3 regions of the Pseudescherichia sp. L3 genome follow, and region 1 is predicted to be linked to each of the others. Evidence: predicted binding sites of a transcription regulator. Region 1 holds the regulator's gene; each other region holds the start of a gene.
What was found. Region 1 encodes CRP, which controls carbon source genes, mostly activating them, when cyclic AMP is high. Its sites were predicted from a motif close to ATGTGANNNNNNTCACAT; they were not measured.

Region 1 (2,271 bases):
GACACGCTATGACGGCCTTTCTGCAGGATCGACACCACGTCGATGGCGCTGCATCCGCCTGCCGCCATCAGCACCATCTCCATCGGGCTGGGGGCTTTATCCCCGGAGTTGCCGTCCATTAACACCTGATGACCAGAGGCGGATTCGCCAAGGAACGTCAGCCCTTCAACCCATTTTACGCGTGCTTGCATTTTCATCACTCCAGAGTGGCAATTTTCCCGACAGATTACGCGCGCCGAGTAAAACGCGCAACGGAAGGCGACATGCATCAAGCTGAAGCGAGACACCAGGAGACACACGGCAAAAGCTATGCTAAAACAGTCAGGATGCTACGGTAATGTATTGACATTATGCAGGTATGCAGAGGACTTCAACCATTACAGGCCGCATGCCTATATTGACGGCCCCCTTCCCAGGATTCGGGAAGCATATGATTGCAACCCCAGCCGCCGGATCCGTCCCGCGACTGGCGCCAGCTTATAACAGAGGATAACCGCGCATGGTGCTTGGCAAACCACAAACAGACCCGACTCTCGAATGGTTCTTGTCTCATTGCCACATTCATAAGTACCCATCGAAGAGCACGCTGATTCACCAGGGTGAAAAAGCGGAAACGTTGTATTACATCGTCAAAGGCTCAGTGGCAGTGCTCATCAAGGACGAAGAAGGGAAAGAGATGATCCTCTCTTACCTGAACCAGGGAGACTTTATCGGTGAACTGGGCCTGTTTGAAGAGGGCCAGGAGCGCAGCGCATGGGTACGGGCGAAAACCGCCTGTGAAGTGGCCGAAATTTCCTATAAAAAATTCCGTCAGCTTATCCAGGTCAACCCGGATATTCTGATGCGCCTTTCGTCGCAGATGGCTCGCCGCCTGCAGGTCACCTCTGAGAAAGTGGGCAACCTTGCCTTCCTCGACGTGACCGGCCGTATCGCGCAGACCCTGCTGAACCTGGCTAAACAGCCGGACGCCATGACCCATCCGGACGGGATGCAGATCAAAATCACCCGCCAGGAGATCGGTCAGATCGTCGGCTGCTCCCGTGAAACCGTGGGCCGTATTCTGAAGATGCTGGAAGATCAGAACCTGATCTCCGCGCACGGCAAAACCATCGTCGTCTACGGAACACGTTAAGCTTTAAAAACGGCGTATCGCCTCGCGGACGCCGTTTTTGCTCTCCTCCTCATGTGGCGCAGGTTAATCTACCACCCCGAAGTTAACTACGCACTGCGGCAAACGCTGGTGCTGTGTCTTCCCGTGGCCATCGGCCTGGCGCTGGGTCATCTTCAGCATGGTCTACTGTTCTCGCTGGTGCCCGCCTGCTGCAACATTGCCGGTCTCGATACCCCACACAAACGCTTCTTTAAGCGCCTGATTATCGGCGGCTCGCTGTTTGCCGGCTGTAGCCTGGCGGTGCAGCTGCTGCTGGGGGCCAACGTTGCGCTCCCGCTGATCCTCGCCGGGCTGGCAATGCTGCTTGGCGTCACGGCGGAAATCAGTCCTCTACACGCGCGCCTGCTGCCCGCTTCGCTTATCGCCGCTATCTTTACCCTGAGCCTGGCGGGCAATATGCCGATCTGGGAGCCACTGCTCATCTACGCCCTTGGCACGCTCTGGTATGGGGCATTTAACTGGTTTTGGTTCTGGCTGTGGCGCGAGCAGCCCCTGCGCGAATCGTTAAGCCTGCTCTACCGCCAGCTCGCCGACTACTGCGAGGCGAAGTACAGCCTGCTGACGCAGCACGCCGATCCGGAGAAGGCCCTGCCACCGCTGCTGGCGCGTCAGCAAAAGGCGGTGGATCTCATCACCCAGTGCTATCAGCAGCTGCATATGCTCGCTGCCAACCAGCATAACGACTACAAACGTCTGCTGCGGGCGTTTCAGGTGGCGCTGGATCTGCAGGAGCACATCTCGGTAAGCCTGCACCAGCCGGAAGAGGTGCAGAAGCTGGTGGAGCGCAGCCACGCCGAAGCGGTGATCCGCTGGAATGCGCAGGTGGTCGCTGCCCGGCTTCGGGTACTGGCGGACGACATTCTGTATCATCGCTACCCGACCCGTTTCACCATGGAGAAGCAGATTGGCGCGCTGGAGAAGATCGCCCGCCAGCATCCGCAAAACCCGGTTGGGCAGTTCTGTGCCTGGCACTTTAGCCGTATCGCCCGGGTGCTGCGTACCCAGCGTCCGCTCTATAGCCGCGACCTGATGGCCGACCAGCAACGCCGCCAGCCGCTGTGGGAGGCGCTAAAAAGCTACCTGTCGCTGAAATCTCCGGC
Region 2 (2,271 bases), on a different contig from region 1:
TCTGGCTCTGCAGGGTCTCGGACTCCTCTTTTTTATGATGGGTAATAAAGTAAAGGCCACCGAGAAAGGCCACCAGCACGGCGGCTGCAATCGCCACCATAGCAGGCGAGACAGCAGGCGTATTACGTTGCTTCTTCCTTGAGGTGCTCGTTTTTCGCCGCGAAGGAGCCGATTGGCTGCGGCGTACATAATCTCGTTGGGCCACTATCGTTTCGCTGTATTCATTCGTTTATTGGGCCGTCATGTTACTTAAGCGACGGGACTTTGACCAGACGCGGAAGTCCGAAAGCAGGCGCTGTTACGTAAGCGCCTGTGTCGACCCGCGCACGATTAATTCGCAATCCAGCAGGCGCGATCCGCTGCTGACTACCTGGCCATGTAGCTGATCTAACAGCAATAGCATCGCCTCACGGCCAATCTCAAAGCGCGGCTGGGCGACCGTCGTCAGCGGCGGATCGCAGAACTGGGCGAGTGAAATATTATCGAAACCAATAATAGAGAGATCCTGCGGAATTTTAAGACCCTGCCGTTTCGCGCAGGAGAGTGCGCCAAGGGCCATGACGTCGCTGTGGCAGAATACCGCCGTAGGCGGCTTCGGCAGCGCCAGCAATTGCTCCATGGCACTGCTCCCCGCCTCGTAGGTGAAGTTGCCGCGGGCGATATAGTGCGGGTCAACGGTGATGCCGGATCGGCGCAGCGCCTGGACGTAACCCTGCAGGCGGTAGTGGCACAGCGGCATCTCTTCCGGCCCGGCAATACAGCCAATCCGCTGGTGCCCCTGCTCCAGCAGGTAGTTAACGGCGTTAAAGGCCGCCGTCAGGTTATCGATGTGCACCGTGGGCAGCTCCAGCTCCGGCGCGAACTCGTTGGCCATCACCATCGGCGGCAGGTTGCGCTGCTCCTCGATGCTGGCGTCAAAGGGCAGGCGCGAGCCGAGCAGCAGCATACCGTCAATCTGCTTGGTGATGATCAGATCGATGAACGTCTTCTCCTGCTGGTTCTGGTGGGCGCAGTCGCCAATCAGTACCAGATAGCCCTGCTCGGCGGCGGTCACTTCAATACCGCGAATGATTTCGCTGAAAAAGGGATCGCAGATATCCGGCACGATGACCAGCAGCGTGCGCGATTCGTTGCGTTTAATGTTGCGGCCCATCGCCTGTGGCAAATAGCCCACCTCCAGCGCCGCCTGCTCAACGCGATTGCGGGTCGCCTGGGAGACTTTATCCGGGTTCATCAACGCCCTGGACACGGTTGCCGTAGAAACTTTCGCTTTCTGGGCCACATCTTTCATGGTCGCCGCAGCAACCTCTTTCTTAACCTTCAACTCTTTCTCCTCGCATGCCTGGCATAAGCGCAGGCGCATCCCTTATGTGCGACATTACCCACATTTTTAGCAGATCGTTTATCAGTACGGTTACACTATTTTCAGGAAAATTGTGATGGAGGTTGAATTTTTCGATCCGACTCGCATCCCTGGCCTCGCTAACCCTCAATCGGATCCACGTCCAGCACCCACTTCACCTTGCGCGCCTCCGGCAGGGTATTAATCAGCGCCAGCGCGCCGCTGACGATATGCTGCAGGCGAATACGCGAGGGGTGCTGAAGCAGCAGCTGCCAGCGATAGCGACCGCCGCGTTTCGGAGCAAGGGCAGGCACCGGGCCGAGTAGCCAGAGATGGCTATCCACCAGCGGGCTGGCCTGCAGCAGATTGCGCAGCTGCTGCAGAAAGAGCGGGGCCTGCTGGTTGTTATGATCCTCTGCGCGGATGATGACGTGGCTGGTCCACGGCGGCAGCTGTAGCGTCTGCCGCTCTGCCAGCGCCTCTTCGGCAAAAGCATCATAGCCTTTATAGAGCAGGGTTTGCAGAAGCGGGTGCTCAGGGTGGTGGGTCTGTAAAATCACCTCCCCCTGTTTGCCCGCGCGTCCGGCACGGCCGGAGACCTGGGTGTAGAGTTGGGCAAAACGCTCGGCGGCGCGGAAGTCAGCCGAGAACAGCGCTCCGTCGACGTCCAGCAGTGCCACCAGGGTGACGTCCGGGAAGTGATGCCCCTTCGCCAGCATCTGCGTGCCGATCAGAATACGCGCGCCGCCACGATGCACCTCTGCCAGATGCTGCTCCAGCGCCCCTTTGCGGCTGGTGGTGTCACGATCGATACGCGAAATAGCCACGCCAGGAAAGAGAGGCGTGAGCGCCTGCTCAAGCTGCTCCGTGCCCAGTCCCACCGGGACCATATGCGTGGAGCCGCAGGCGGGGCACTGGCGCGGCACCGG
Region 3 (2,271 bases), on a different contig from region 1:
CTGCCAGGTGCGGTGCTGCAGCGCCGGGTTGGCAAAGCGCGCCAGCAGGCTCTCGGCATAGTCAGTGAGATCGACGCCGGTAATGCGCAGCGTGGGTGCCTGCTCGTCCAGCATCAGACGTCGGGCGGCGGCACGGAAATGCGCGTCGGCCATACAGTCGTTGATGTGGGCAAAGCCAGCCAGGTAGCCGAGGTAAGCTAAAAAGGAGTGGCTGCCGTTGAGCATCCGCAGCTTCATCTGCTCCCAGGGCAGAACATCCTCTACCATCTGCACCCCTGCGGCTTCCCACTCAGGACGCCCGGCGACGAAGTTATCTTCAATCACCCACTGGATAAACGGCTCACAGCTGATGGCGCAGGGATCTTCTACCCCCAGCACCTCGGCAATCTCGGCCAGCGAGGCGTCGGTGGCCGCCGGCACAATGCGATCGACCATCGTGCCCGGGAAGCTCACCTGCTCGCCAATCCACTCTGCCAGCTCGGCGGATCGCTGCTGCGCCATCCCCAGCACGGCGTTTTTGACTACGTGGCCATTGTCGGGAATGTTGTCGCAGGAGAGAACGCTAAAGGGCGGCAGGCCCCGCTCACGGCGGCGGGAGAGGGCTTCAACCAGAATGCCCGGCGCAGAGTGCGGCGCCTGTGGGTTCTGCAGATCGTGCATGATGCGCTCGTTGCGGGTATCCAGTTTGCCGGTAGCCGGATCGATGCAGTAGCCTTTCTCGGTGATGGTCAGGGAGACAATGGCGACCTGCGGCTCGCAAAATTTCTCAATAATGGCTGCCAGCGAATCGAGTTTAGCGTTAAGGCACTCTTTTACCGCGCCAACAATAATGGCCTGGTTGCCTTCTGCACCTTTCTCCAGCACGGTAAACAAATGATCCTGCTCACGAAGCTGGGTCATTAAGGCGTCACCGCTAAACAGGCTGATCTCACAGATCCCCCAGTCGCCGCCCCGGGCGTTCAGCACCCGATCGGTTAGCAGTGCCTGGTGGGCGCGGTGAAAAGCGCCAAATCCAAAATGGACAATACGCGAGCGCAGCGCCTGACGATCGTACCCTGGCCGTTGAACGCTGTCCGCGAGGGCAACTGAGGCAATATTTTTCATGACCAACACACCTGATTAACTAATAATTAACAAGATGCAGTGTAAAGTTATATGACAGCAAATTAAATTGGTGTGCCTCAAATATCTGCGGAACGTGAGCTGGATCAATCAAAGCAGGGGCACCAATTGACCCTGGTTGGGAAACATGTATGGTAGTCGTCATCTGTATGAGCCATATTGGTATAACAACTTTATTTGAGGGTTAGGCGATGGAACACACCTGGCGTTGGTACGGTCCGAACGATCCGGTTTCTCTTGATGATGTGCGTCAGGCAGGCGCAACGGGCGTAGTCACTGCGCTGCACCATATTCCCAACGGTCAGGTCTGGCCGGTGGAAGAGATCAAACAGCGCCAGGCGCTGCTGGCCGAAAAAGGGTTAACCTGGTCGGTGGTTGAGAGCATCCCGGTGCATGAAGAGATCAAAACCCACAGCGGTCAGGTTGATACCTGGATTGCCAACTATCAGCAGAGCATCCGTAACCTTGCGGCCTGCGGTATCGATACCGTTTGCTACAACTTTATGCCGATCCTCGACTGGACGCGTACCGATCTGGAGTATGAGCTGCCGGACGGCTCCAAAGCCCTGCGTTTCGACCAGATCGCCTTTGCCGCCTTTGAGCTGCACGTGCTGAAGCGCAACGGTGCGGAAGCGGACTACAGCGACGAGGAGCAGCGCCAGGCTAAAGCCTGGTTCGATAACGCCAGCGAGGCGGAGATCGACAAACTGACCCGCAATATCATTGCCGGCCTGCCGGGAGCGGAAGAGGGCTACACCCTCGATCAGTTCCGCGCTCGCCTGGCGGAGTATGACGGCATCAATAAAGCGCAGCTGCGGGAAAACATGGCCGTCTTTCTGCGGGCCATTGTTCCAGTGGCAGAAGAAGCTGGCGTGCGCCTGGCGGTACACCCGGACGATCCGCCGCGCCCGATCCTCGGTCTGCCGCGCATTGTTTCTACCATTGAAGATATGCAGTGGCTGAAAGAGACCGTCGACAGCATTAATAACGGCTTCACCATGTGCACCGGCTCCTATGGCGTCCGCGCCGATAACGATCTGGTGAAGATGGTAGAAACCTTCGGCGATCGCATTCACTTCACCCACCTGCGTTCAACCTGTCGGGAAGAGAACCCAAAAACCTTCCACGAGGCGGCGCATCTGCAGGGCG

Region 2: cytR (DNA-binding transcriptional regulator CytR) is a predicted target of CRP. The motif match lies at 1,371-1,388, and genes of this name have one in related genera.
Region 3: NR795_RS10105 (mannitol dehydrogenase family protein) is a predicted target of CRP. The motif match lies at 1,170-1,187, and genes of this name have one in related genera.

What each region holds. Positions count from the first base shown of each region.
Region 1 is NZ_JANKYC010000003.1:49,138-51,408, forward strand. It holds gene NR795_RS15585 (OsmC family protein) at 1-191, opposite strand, end outside; gene crp (cAMP-activated global transcriptional regulator CRP) at 500-1,132, shown strand; gene NR795_RS15595 (YccS/YhfK family putative transporter) at 1,184-2,271, shown strand, end outside.
Region 2 is NZ_JANKYC010000005.1:81,700-83,970, forward strand. It holds gene ftsN (cell division protein FtsN) at 1-205, opposite strand, end outside; gene cytR (DNA-binding transcriptional regulator CytR) at 299-1,324, opposite strand; gene priA (primosomal protein N') at 1,483-2,271, opposite strand, start outside.
Region 3 is NZ_JANKYC010000001.1:2,064,617-2,066,887, reverse strand. It holds gene NR795_RS10105 (mannitol dehydrogenase family protein) at 1-1,104, opposite strand, end outside; gene uxuA (mannonate dehydratase) at 1,314-2,271, shown strand, end outside.